4 regions of the Lysinibacillus sp. NPDC097868 genome follow, and region 2 is predicted to be linked to each of the others. Evidence: riboswitches for the same ligand, from Rfam matches in the RefSeq annotation. Region 2 holds a riboswitch; each other region holds the start of a gene.
What was found. A riboswitch is a leader RNA that binds a small molecule or an ion and turns the genes downstream of it on or off. The one in region 2 is predicted to bind cobalamin.
Positions count from the first base shown of each region.

Region 1: linked by a shared signal. The riboswitch ahead of ACIQXJ_RS05145 ((2Fe-2S) ferredoxin domain-containing protein) and the one ahead of ACIQXJ_RS06760 (ABC transporter substrate-binding protein) in region 2 are both predicted to bind cobalamin.
Region 3: linked by a shared signal. The riboswitch ahead of ACIQXJ_RS11455 (glutaredoxin family protein) and the one ahead of ACIQXJ_RS06760 (ABC transporter substrate-binding protein) in region 2 are both predicted to bind cobalamin.
Region 4: linked by a shared signal. The riboswitch ahead of ACIQXJ_RS19900 (hypothetical protein) and the one ahead of ACIQXJ_RS06760 (ABC transporter substrate-binding protein) in region 2 are both predicted to bind cobalamin.

Region 1 is NZ_JBIWBS010000001.1:1,077,781-1,081,046, forward strand. Features, by position in the region: gene ACIQXJ_RS05135 (energy-coupling factor ABC transporter substrate-binding protein) at 1-268, opposite strand, end outside; gene ACIQXJ_RS05140 (energy-coupling factor ABC transporter permease) at 270-1,016, opposite strand; cobalamin riboswitch at 1,157-1,340, opposite strand; cobalamin riboswitch at 1,598-1,777, shown strand; gene ACIQXJ_RS05145 ((2Fe-2S) ferredoxin domain-containing protein) at 1,916-2,287, shown strand; gene cobJ (precorrin-3B C(17)-methyltransferase) at 2,291-3,266, shown strand, end outside.
Region 2 is NZ_JBIWBS010000001.1:1,375,645-1,378,910, forward strand. Features, by position in the region: gene ACIQXJ_RS06755 (GTP-binding protein) at 1-698, opposite strand, end outside; cobalamin riboswitch at 879-1,066, shown strand; gene ACIQXJ_RS06760 (ABC transporter substrate-binding protein) at 1,318-2,313, shown strand; gene ACIQXJ_RS06765 (precorrin-3B methylase) at 2,370-3,032, shown strand.
Region 3 is NZ_JBIWBS010000001.1:2,308,397-2,311,662, forward strand. Features, by position in the region: gene nrdE (class 1b ribonucleoside-diphosphate reductase subunit alpha) at 1-1,294, opposite strand, end outside; gene nrdI (class Ib ribonucleoside-diphosphate reductase assembly flavoprotein NrdI) at 1,291-1,650, opposite strand; gene ACIQXJ_RS11455 (glutaredoxin family protein) at 1,647-1,871, opposite strand; cobalamin riboswitch at 1,992-2,167, opposite strand; gene ACIQXJ_RS11460 (ferrochelatase) at 2,732-3,266, opposite strand, start outside.
Region 4 is NZ_JBIWBS010000004.1:160,518-163,783, reverse strand. Features, by position in the region: gene ACIQXJ_RS19905 (ABC transporter substrate-binding protein) at 1-911, opposite strand, end outside; gene ACIQXJ_RS19900 (hypothetical protein) at 913-1,455, opposite strand; cobalamin riboswitch at 1,610-1,819, opposite strand; gene ACIQXJ_RS19895 (glutathione peroxidase) at 1,974-2,519, opposite strand; gene ACIQXJ_RS19890 (hypothetical protein) at 2,751-3,266, opposite strand, start outside.

The DNA.
Region 1 (3,266 bases), 300 kb from region 2:
CTTCCTTATGCTTGCCTCGCATATAACCTACGAAATAGCCAATAAAGCCAGCACCAATCGCGGCTTGTAATACGAATAATAAGCTTTCGATTTCACCACTTGGTGGCTCCCATAAGCTTTCAAACCATGGTTCATATTCTGCATTAATTTCACCGATTGCAGCTTCAGCTTCTCCGTCTGCACCACCGAATTCTGCACCTTTTTGTACGAAAAGAGGGATGATTGCTAGAAGTACAACGACAGCTAGTAGCAGTAAATTCTTTTTCATCCTAATGTGCCTCCTTTGCTGAGAAAACACGTAGTGCCTTTAATTCGCTCACATTGTATTTTTTTAAGAAATTCATAACGATAACTGTTAAAATCCCTTCACTAATTGCTAGAGGGATTTGCGTTAAAGCAAAAATACCTGCAAATTTTGTGAATGAAGCCATAAAGCCTCCTACTTCAGAAGGGAAAGCCAGTGCTAATTGAACTGAAGTGACAACATATGTACCTAAGTCCCCAAGCATCGCTGCAAAAAAGACAGCAATAGAGAATGATAGACCGATTTTTTGAGAACCTTTAAAAACAAAATACGCAATAATTGGTCCTACAATTGCCATAGAGAAAGCATTCGCACCTAAAGTGGTAATACCACCATGCGCTAAAAGTAATGATTGGAATAATAAAACGATTGTTCCAATCACACTCATGGCTAATGGTCCGAAAAGAACTGTACCAAGACCAACGCCAGTAGGATGTGAGCAACTTCCTGTTACTGATGGAATTTTCAGTGCCGATAGGACAAATGCAAATGCACCCGATAAGCCTAATATCATTTTCGTTTCAGGATTTTCATCAATTGTTTTCCGAATAGAACGTAATCCTAAAATAATAAATGGAATCGAAATGACCCACCAAAAAATTGCCCATTCAATCGGCAAAAATCCTTCCATGATATGCATAGCAAACGCTCGTTTTGGTACTAGTAAAAAAGCCACTAAGAAATAACTAAGTTTCCAAAAAGAAAATTTCAATACCTTTCCTCCTCAACAGTAAATTTCGAATGTAGCGTGCGCAATAAAAAAGCACTTCTCCGTTTCGGAAAAAGTGCATAGCTGAAAAAGCAAATAGAATTGTCATTTGCCAAGCCGCACACCTATCCTCGTAGGTTGAAACGATCACGATTTTCTCGGCAGGTCTCCTGGCTTTAGTTCAACATTTTATAGGCCTTCCCGTCCTATGGACAGTGACATTTTCTATAAAATTCCCTAGTACAGTGGCGGGACCGCGCCGGACTTGAACCGGCTTCCCTTTTAAGCGAAATGTATACACTTCGCACCGAAAAAAGATGAAGTTGTGAGTTTTCACGAAGAAGTGTAACATGTTTTTCCAATCAGAAGCTATCCTTTTTTTGTAAAAAGTTTTTTTAAAAAGAATAACAATCTAGAAAATTCAGATAAATGTAAGGAAAAATCGATCAATTTCAATGAAATATTTGTTGAAATTTTATTAAAAATCTAATAAATAAAAAAGAAATGTTGAAAAGTATAAAAATAATAGGCTATGATAGAAACAGTTTTATATTCGTTTTATTAACATTTCATTTCAAAATTTAAATATAAATCCATCATTAAGTGCTCGAAATACTTCGAGATAATAGGGAAATCGGTGTAAACCCGGTACAGCCCCCGCTACTGTAATAGCTGATGAAATCGCAATGCCACTGAAGACTTGGGAAGGCGCGAAAGTAAGAAGAAGCTTAAGTCAGGAAACCTGCTTAGTTGATGACATGCAAACTTTTCGGAGGGAGAAGTGAAGCGAGAGCGGATACGTATATATTCGTTTTTATTTTGGCTTCTATAAAACCTTTACTCTTCGATATCGAGTAAAGGTTTTTTCTTTTTCCTAAAAGAAGAATGAGGGGAGAAAAACAATGACAACTTGGAATTTAGAGGGCATGAAAACCCATCTTTTTATTTGTAATGGTAGTAGTTGCATGAAAAAAGAGGCTGAGGAAATTACGCTCGCAATTCGAGACGAAATAGAGAAATTAGCACTCGATAAGGAAATACATACGACAAGAACGCGTTGTAATGGCAGATGTAAAGATGCTTGTGTTGTGATCGCGTATCCACAGGGAAATTGGTATCGTGTACCAACAGTTGAGCATGGTAGAACACTTGTACAAGATTTAAACCATGATTCTTTACATAGTGAGCATGTTTTTACACTGACAGAAGGTACGTTGCAACGTACCCCGCAAACAACAGCCATTAAAGGCATCGACAAGGTGAAAGAGGGGTAAAAAATGGCGCAAAAAGGAAAGATTTTTGTTGTAGGCTTTGGACCTGGGGATTTCAAACATATTACGACACGTGCTGTAGAGGCATTGCAACAAAGTGAATTTATTATCGGTTATAAAACGTATGTGGAGCTCATTCAAGATTTAGTAAGTGCGAAGTCGATTGTTAGTACTGGTATGACTGAAGAAGTGTCACGAGCACAAGAAGCGGTACGTCAAGCGGAGGCCGGAAATATCGTTTCTGTTATTTCGAGTGGTGACTCAGGCGTATACGGGATGGCTGGACTTGTATATGAAGTACTAATTGAGCTTGGTTGGACGGAAGCGACTGGGGTTGAAGTCGAAATTGTACCAGGGATCTCTGCTATTAATTCGTGTGCAAGTTTGCTAGGCGCACCGATTATGCATGATTCTTGCACGATTAGTTTAAGTGATCATTTAACACCTTGGAATTTAATAGCAAAGCGTGTTGAAGCTGCGGCGATGGCTGATTTTGTAATTGCTTTATATAACCCAAAAAGTGGTCGCCGTACACGTCAGATTGTAGAAGCACAACGGATTTTACTAGAATATCGATCACCGGATACACCTGTAGGACTAGTGAAAAGTGCCTACCGAGATCGTCAGGAGATAACGATGACAACTTTAGCAGAGATGCTCGAGCATGATATCGGCATGTTAACTACAGTTATAATTGGAAATTCATCGACATTTTTCTATGACAATAAAATGATTACACCGCGTGGCTATCAGCGCAAATATACACTTGGAGAAGAAAAACAGCCTTTACGTCCACATCAGCGTTTAAGAGAAGAAAATGAACCGTGGGCAATGAACCAAGAAACAGGTACTGCACGCCATGACTTTGCTGCAGATCCAAACGCAGGACGTCTGAAAAGTAGTATAGCGATAGCACCTGCGCCTGTATTGGTACCAGAAAAATCATCTTTAGAAATGGCAGCAACTGCACTAGCCATGGTTA
Region 2 (3,266 bases):
TGAGTCTCCGTCAGTAGGGGAAGCTGTGATAAAAATTCTTTTATTCCAATATCCTTTAATGCCGCACCAGTAAAGCAAGGAAATACTTGCTCTTGTTTAATCAACTTTTGCAACTGTAATAGGCATGTTTGTGCATCGAGAGTTTCTGTCAAATAGGCATCGAGTAGTTGTTCATCACGTTCAGCTAGCCACTCAGCAATGTGGCTCTGGACTTTATCTGCACGCAATGGATCGTCTATTAAAAGTACGTCGTTTGAACATTCATTTCGAAGCTGCATCATAACTCCATCTACATTAGCGCCTTCACGATCTATCTTATTAATAAAGAAGAAGGTTGGTACGTTGTATTGGCGTAGCAATTGCCACACGGTTTCAGTATGACCTTGTACACCCTCAGCAGCGCTTACGATAATAATGGCGTAATCCATTACACGAATGGCGCGTTCCATCTCTGGTGAAAAGTCGACATGCCCAGGTGTGTCGATTAGTGTGTATGTATCATCACCAATTTGCATCCGTCCTTGTTCCGCGAAAATGGTAATACCACGAGCTTGTTCGATAGTATGATTATCTAAAAAAGTATCTTGGTGATCGACTCTTCCGCGCGTTTGAATACTGTTCGTATGGAATAGTAGTTGTTCACAAAAGGTTGTCTTTCCTGCATCGACATGTGCGAGCACACCAATCGTTTTATACATAAAAAATCCTCATTTCTATTTTTCCTATATTCTTATTGTAACAGATAGTGCTAAAAAACATTTCAAGTAGAATAGTTCTCGTTTATGTTTGAATAGTGGTCGATTATTCATAATTATTAGTTATGGATTTTTTTGTGTGATTGAAAACAAAAATTACTTCTGCTAGGCTATTTTTATAACTTAATACTTCTATATATTGGTGCAAATGGTTTATATCATTTGCTTAAAAGGGAAATCGGTGTAAATCCGATGCTGTCCCGCAACTGTAAATGGGGAGTTTATACAACACAGTCACTGTAGTTTAACTATGGGAAGACGTATAAACGTTGAACCTAAGCCAGGATACCTGCCAATATATATTATTTTACTTAACACCACGAGGATGGGGATAGTGATTGGTTGAATAACCATTTTTTCACTATGTCGCCCTCTTGGAAACAAGAGGGTTTTTTGTGTCCATTTTGAAAGACCGTAGATTAAGCAGGAACCGTAGCATTAAACAGCAATTCATGTTTTTACTAGGAAATGAAACGTCAAGAAATGCTCGTGATCAGTAGCAAAGAAGTCATTGATTTCTTACTATAAAGATGAAAAATTACAAACTAAAGGAGAAACAAACATGAACAAATGGAAAGGCATGTGGCTAGTTCTTACAATTGCACTATTGAGCATTTTAGGTGCTTGTAGTGCAAAGGATGATTCAGAATCAGCTTCACAAAGTGAAAACATTGAACCAGCACAAGCAGAGGCAAAAGAAGTAACAATTGATAATAACGATACGACACAAGTTTATACAGAAGCTCCTAAAAAGGCGATTAGCTTAAATCAGCACGTCACAGAAATAATGCTAGCATTAGGTTTAGAAGATTCAATGGTTGGTACTGCCTATTTAGATGATAAAATTTATGAGCCTTTACAAGCAGCTTACGATAAAGTACCAGTGATAGCGGAGCAGTACCCGACAAAAGAACAAGTAATTGATAGTGAAGCGGATTTTTTATACGCTGGGTGGAAAAGTGGCTTTAGCGAAAAGGGTGTTGGTACACCAGAAGAGTTAGAAGCACTTGGTATTCACACATATTTACATACTTCTTCAAGTATTACAAAACCAACGTTGGAGGATATATTTACCGATATCCGGAATATTGCAAAAATCTTCCGCTTTGAAGACCGTGGAGAGGCATTAATTGAGCAGATGACAAAGGATGTTGATGCTGTTCGCGCAAAGTTGCCACAAGGTGAAAAAGAATTACGTGTTCTAGTTTACGATAGTGGGGACAAGGAAGTCTTTACAGCTGCACAAAACTTTATGGATGAACTTGTCACAGTTGCTGGCGGTAAAAACATTTTTGGCGATGTTGAATCGGGTTGGACAACGGTATCTAAAGAAGAAACAGTTGAACGCAACCCTGAAGTCATTGTCGTAATTGATTATGGTTCCCAAACTGCAGAAGACAAAATGAAATTCCTAAAAAGTGATCCAGCATTAAAAGAAACAGATGCTGTGAAAAATGAACGCTTTGTCATTTTACCACTTTCAGCAGCTTCAGAAGGGGTTCGTGCTGCAGAGGCTATTGAAATTTTAGCAAAAGGATTTTATCCTGAAAACTTTTAAATAATAATCGAAAGAGCTAGCAACTTGCTAGCTTTTTTTCATAAGGAGAACAAACAATGAATGCCTTTCGTTCCAATACACCAGATCGAACATTTGAAAAACTAAATACAAATGGGAATTTTACACGCCTTGCAGTAAGTCCAGGTATTATCAATAAGCATTATACACCAGCTCAATTTCAAAAAATTGCTGAGGTTGTAGGTGAAAGTGGCGCAATTAAATACTCGGCCTCCTATAGTATTCTTTTGACAGTCCCAACTATAAAATTGAATGAAATTATAAGCGAGCTTCAAGAAGAAGGCTTATATATTGCAAAGCAAGGTCCTATCGTAGCGATAAAAGCATGTGATTTTTGTGATGGAGGTAAAATGGAGGCTGCCGAAATAACAGAACAACTATACGAAGCTTTGCAGGAAGAAACGGTACCTTCTAGACTACGCTTAAATATTAATGGCTGTGCATCGGCTTGCTATAATGCTGTATATGATGATATTGGGCTTGTTTATCAAAAGGATAGCTTCGATGTTTACTTAGGCGCCGTGCCGATGGGGGCCAATGCAAAGGCAGGTACACTATTCGCTAAAAGGGTTTCAGTACAAAAAATAGAAAGCTTTCTACAACAAATTATCAGGCTTTATCAGAAACACGCCCGACCAAATGAACCTTTCCATAAATTTTATCGTAGAACAAATAGCGCTGAATATTGGCAAGCATTATAGAAAGAGTGATTTTCCGCCATTGATGATTTCTGCCTTTGGAGCGATGTCCTTATAAACAACTGAATGAAAGCAAAGAGGTAGCTCTAGCTAGCTCTTTTTTAATGGAAACAATAGATGACTAGGTAAGGATTTAGTTGTTAAAAATAATGTCTTTAAAGGGGGAGTTTTAGCGTAACGTTAGATTAAAATATTAAAAAATAGGGAATGATAAGGACGAAAATCTAAATGTAGGGG
Region 3 (3,266 bases), 930 kb from region 2:
AATGCATTGCGGTATCAACTAATGTTCCAAAATCATTTACTTTACTTGCGGCATGAATATCAATTGAACCTAGGTTACACGATACATCCAGCCCGTATTCATTTGGTTCATTTTGGTCAGTAATTATACTTGTTTCCTGTACTTGTAGAATTTCTGTACATAGGTTCGACATTTTTACACGACCTATATTTTTGAGTGGGTGTACATCGTTGACATTATCATCGAAAATTTCGAAAGGATAGCCTGATTCAAATTGTGCTTTTTTCACTTCTGTATAAAGTCTACGCGCATTCAAGCGTTTAATCTTACGGATATTCGGGTTATCTAATAACTCGTAATACATCTCAGTAATTGAGATTTCAGACATCCGTTTACCATATTCTTTATAAATATCATATGGACTAAACAACACAATATCTTTATCACGTTTCATAAGTTCAAAGAAAATACTTGGAATAATAATACCTGTTGATAGCGTTGCAAGACGGATTTTATCATCCGCATTTGGCTTTTTCGATGAAATAAAATTTTCTATATCTGCGTGGAAAATATTTAGATAGACAACGCCAGAGCCGTTTCGTTGTCCAAGCTGGTTCGAATAGCTAAAAGAATTTTCTAAAAGTTTCGCAACCGGGATAACACCACTTGCACGATTTAAAATTTCTTTAATTGGGTCACCTAATGGACGTAAATCTGTTAAGTTTACCCCCACGCCTCCGCCAAGGCGTGATAGCTCCAAACAATAACCAATATTTTCAGCAATACTATTCATTGAGTCGTCCATTGATAGTTTAAAGCAGCTTACTAATTCGCCACGTGCTTTTTTCCCACTATTTAATGCGGTTGGCGTGGCTGGTTGGTACGCTTCCATCATTGCCTCAACAGAACGTTCTGCTAAGACAGTGTTCCCTTGTGCTAAATATAAAGCAATAATAACAATACGATCCTCATATTTTTCTAAAATTTCTTCTCCGTCACGACTTTTCATTGCGTAGCTATCATAAAATTTACTCGCACTCATAAAAGAAGGGAAGCGGAAATTGTAATCGTATGCTTTTTTGTATAGATGTTTAATAAAATCTATATCATACATGTCGATAAATTGTTTCTCATAGTAACCCTCTTCAACTAAATAGCGAATTTTTTCTTCAATATCAATAAAATAACGTAGACGCACATTTACATATTCTAAAAAATAACGGCGTGTTGCTTCACGGTCCTTTTCAAGCTCTAATTGACCTGTCGTGCTATAGCGATTAAGCACCTCATTATTAAGCTTTAAGTATGTTTTCATCCCTTCACCCTCGTTTCATAAAACATTTGTATGACTTCATAATCAGCCTGATATCCCCGTAAATCTAATTTACATACTAGGGGGACCTGATAGGCTTCTGCAATTTTCTCACCAGCTCCGCCAAACACATGGTGCCCAAAATTACTGTTACCACTAACAGCTACTCCCTTGCAAAATTCCCTGTTTTGCTCTAAGAAGCGGGCTACTTTTGCAGGAATATCACCTAAGCCGTCTGTGTATGTTATTAAAAGATAGGGCTCAGTCAACAATAATCCATCATATATTTCAATTGATTCACCATCTAATTTAGTAACAATACTTCGCACATTACCTGTACGACTGGCATAAACGATCATATTGCAATCATCTCAATTTGAGAAACAATTTCTTTGACATCTCCTATAAATGTGTCATTTACTTCAAGAACAGGCACACTTAAAAAGCCTGCGTCCATAATTTTTTGCTTTGCTTGTTCGTCATGATCAATATTCACAATTTCTGCCTCAAGTCCTGCGCGTTGTAATTCCGATTTGACCCAAAGACATTTTGGGCATATAGTTTTAGTATAAAGTTTCATTTTAAATTCCCTCTTTTCATAATATAAAAAGGCTATCTCTTGGGAGAGACAGCCTAAGTTAGAAACGTAAAAAAGCAAAATAATAGTCACGTCCCCATTTCTTATTCCCCGAAGAAAGGTTGATTTGTTTTATTATAGGCAGGTCTCCTGGCTTTGCTTCATTCTCTGATATCCTTCCCATACCAATGCACAGTGGATTAAATCATCGTCAGCTTAACAGTTGCGGGGACAGCGTCGGATATACCGAACTTCCCTATTAAACTACATATAGTAGTACCTACATAAAACGAACACAATATATTGTTATTGAACACAATTAAGTGTACCATCCTTCAAGTAAAAAGTAAATCCAGAAAAGTGAATTCTTTATAGTGTAACTTTTCATTATATTCTTTAGGATTAACAAACTGTTAATAAATGAAAACAACTAGCTAGTTAAGCATAATAAACAGTATAGTCAGTAGTTCCAAAGAATTATAGCTTGATTTACATGACGACTATTCATAGAATCTCAAGGAATTATTATGCTACCTACTGCAGCCTATATTAAACTGAAGATGATATATAATATAAACTTCTTAATATAAGTTTATATCTGTTAAACCATTTTAGCCACTATCGTAAGCCCTATTACTACCATACATTTCTTTTACTTTATCCAGAAAAAAGATTTTAAAAAGAATCTGCCGTCTGTTAGATTTCATTTATACTATTTTTGTAGAGCGATCTAACCCTTCTTTGTTCTTTTGTACTCGTTTGCTTTTCTGATTAAAAACGAATAGCCATCTGACATCAATGAAATCTCGACATCAGATGGCAATTTAATTTAAGAAAGTCTACATGTAAAGATACCAACTAGCTCAGTTATGAGCTGGAATAAAGGATTCCACAATTGCAGCTAAAGCTTGAATGGTATCATAGCTATCACCCGGAAACTCGGATTGGGCAAATTCAACTTGAAGTTCCTCACATAATCTATGACATTCATATCCGACTTCAAAATAGGACTCAATATCCGCTGATAGAGAAAGGAGCTCACATGTGACGATACCTTGAGCACCCTCGCCTTGCAATGAATTAATCGTATCTTTTACATTTGGACCTAGCCAGTCACCTTTCCCATGACCACTTCGATATGTAATATGCCAGTTATCAATTTGAACTGTTTTTGAAATGGCTTCAGCTAATTCAGAAAACTGGCGTACGTAGTTATCGTTTTTTTCGGGATCAATTGGCTGACTATGGACTGTATATAAAACGTGCGTCTGTGCTCGTTTTTCAACAGGAATCCATTCAAATGCACGTTGAACACGATCTTTATATACAGCAAGTAATTCATCGTTTAAATGCCAATTTTTCGCATGAATGACCTTAACGTCATGAGAAGCTAATAAC
Region 4 (3,266 bases), on a different contig from region 2:
TCACCAATACGTGGACCGGGACGATTTGAAATATCAGTATCAATATAATTTACTGCTTTATCTTGAATAGCAGTAATTGTATTCCATCCATCACGCCCAAGGATTTCTCCTACTGAGTCTTCTACATAGTTTACTGTTGTTAAAATAACTTGAGGATTTTTCGCAATAACATCTTCCTCAGAAACTTTTACCCATCCTGTTTGATCACCAAATACATTGTTCACATTCGCTGCATCAAGAATCTCTTGTTGGAAAGTACCAGCTGCTGTTGTATAAATATCTGGCTTAGGGCTAATTTCTAAGTAAACATTTTTAGGTGTTTCTACACCTTTTACTTTTGCTTGCACATCCGCGATTTTTGCTTTAATATTTTCGTTTAATTGCTCACCTTTATCTTTAACGCCCATCACTTCAGCAATTTGTTGAATATCTCCATATACATCTTCAAATGATGCTGCTGATTGAATAGCAAATACTTTTACGCCTGCATCTTCAAGACCTTTTAGCGCATCTAATGTTTCGGCATTGCCTGTTGAATAAGCTATGACAACATCTGGCTTTAATGCTACAATTCGCTCAGTGTTGAATGTTACAGAATCAGAAACACGTTCAATATCTTTCGCTTCTTCAGGGTACGTATCATATTCAGTTGCACCAATAACTTTATCGCCAACACCTAGTGCAAATAGGATTTCTGTGTTACTCGGTTGTAATGACACAACCGTTTTTGGTACTGCATCAAAGGCTACTTCTACATCGCGATCATCTGTCACTTTGTAGCCTGTTTGCTCAGCTTGTTGTCCTGCTTTTGATGTATCGTCCTTTTTTGCTTCATTTGCTGTGCCGCACCCTGTCAATACAAGTGCTAACATTAACACGGTAAGCCATTGGAAATTAAATAGTTTCTTCACTTTACACATTCTCCTTCTTTTTCTTCATCGGATATGACTTGCTTATAAACGGAATTTCAGCAATTCCAGCCTGTTGATTCATGTATACAGCCATTACAAAAAATACATTAGCCAATAATCCTAAGTAATCGAAAAGGATGGCTGGTACTTCTCTTTCCTCAGAAACTTTATGTAGAACACGGTATGATTTTTTTGCCTCACTACGACATAAATGAAGCGCAGTTGCAGCACCCGTACCTTGTGGTAAAACAAAGTTCTGAATTTCTTCCTTTACATGCCCCACATAAAAATCATAGCGATCGCTAAGCCATAACAAATCTTCTTCCGTTACCGCTAATTTGCCACGTACTGAGCCATTTACATGGTAGGCCATTGGCAAAATAGTCAATAGATCTGTCGCCACTACTTCAACTTCTTCAGCTTTTACAGCCGTCAATGCTACACCGACATGAGTTGTTAAACTATCCGTACGAATCTCAAAATCTACAGTAGATATTTTTTCACGCATGAACGGGTAGCAAGAATAACGGGCATCTTTTTTCATACTTAGTCCCTTCTTTCTTTCATGAACATATTTTGCTTTAAGGTGCATAAAAAAACGCCGCTCCCTAGGGAACGACGAAAATAGCATATATAGTGCCGCCTCACGCGACATTGCCTATGTATTTGCCGTATATCCTCCTAGCTTCCGAAGAGTTTTTATACATTAAATAAAGGTCGGTCTCCTGGCTCGTACAGCTCACTACCCAATGCAGTAGCGATATCATAAAACCTTCCCATCTTGGGACTTTCCCTTTTCGACAGTGGCATTTTTTATGATTCTTGTACTTACAGTTGCGGAAACAGCTTCGGTTTTACACCGAATTCCCGATTATGCTAAAGTTAGCACCATTATTCTGCAAGAATTATTCACTTGATTAGCAGTTTATCATATATTGATTTGAAAGAGTAGTTGTGAGATTGTGGAATATTCGAATATATTTATACAAAACTTAGCACTATTTCTACATAGTGATCAGCTATTTGTTATTCCAGCCTAAAAATTCTGATTAAAATAGCTAGCTATAAAATTTTTTCAATAGCTTGTTCAATATCTAATTGTGAATCTGTTGGTTCAAAGCGCTCAACTGTATTACCTTGATTATCTACTAAAAATTTCGTAAAGTTCCAACGAATGTTACGTCCATCTAAAAAGCTAGGTGCAATTTGGATAATAGCTTCAGCTAACATCTTCTCCTGCATATTCACTTTTCCGAATTCACGAAAATCTACTTCATGCTTTAAATAATTGAATAACGGATGGGTCTTTTCTCCATTAACCTGAACTAGTTCAAAAATCGGGAAAGTTACCCCGTAGTTAATTTGGCAAAGTTTCGTTGTCTCCACTCCATCTTCTGGGTTCTGGTGCCCAAACTGATTACACGGGAAACCTAAAACAACGAAATTCTCCTTGTCGTATTTATTATACATTTTTTGTAAATCTTCAAACTGATATGTAAAATCACATTGGTTGGCGGTGTTGACGATTAACATTGTCTTTCCTCGATACGTCTCCATTGATAAAATTTCACCGTTAGGTTTTTTCACTAAATAATTATAAATCCCCATTTTCTCGACCCTTTCTAATTTACAAAATTATACTGTTATTATGCTATATACAGTTGCATATTTACGTGTTTCCTTTTTATAGATAGTTTCTAGCTCTCACTTATACCATAGCTCACATCAGTATATAAGACCTACAAAACACTGAATCCATCCTCCTATTTTCATTATAATCAATAACTTTCCTTTCTTCAAAACAACACACTTGGGCATAAAAATAGCCATCTCGCTATTTTAACGGATGGCTGTTTTATATTTCTTTTTGTATTTTATATCCTGCTCTTCATCTATTAATCTCTTTGCAATATCCAGTAAGTTTTGATCATTCGTAGCATCAAACAACTTCTTGAAGGAGACAATAATATCATATCGAATACGCGATGGTTGCTTTTCATCGATACATGTTTGGAACCTTTTCGCTAAATACGAAACAATTAGATCCCTTTGAACTTGTCCAGCAAGCCCAATTTGCCAAATTGCTTGAAGAGCATGCCTTGCTGTTACTGTTTTTTCATCATATGTTACTGCCCAAATTTTTAAAAAATCATCCAGAACACGCTCTTCCGGGTCACTTTTTGCTGCTAATGCACATAAAAACTGTGCTGCCCGTGCACGAGCATGTCCATCTGTATATGTAAGGGCTTTAATAAGCTGTTCCCAAACAGCATATGTCCAATCTACTGGTTCTTGCATAATTTTTATCAATTTTCTATACGACTCGTATTCAATCTCACGGTCACGCTCTGTTAA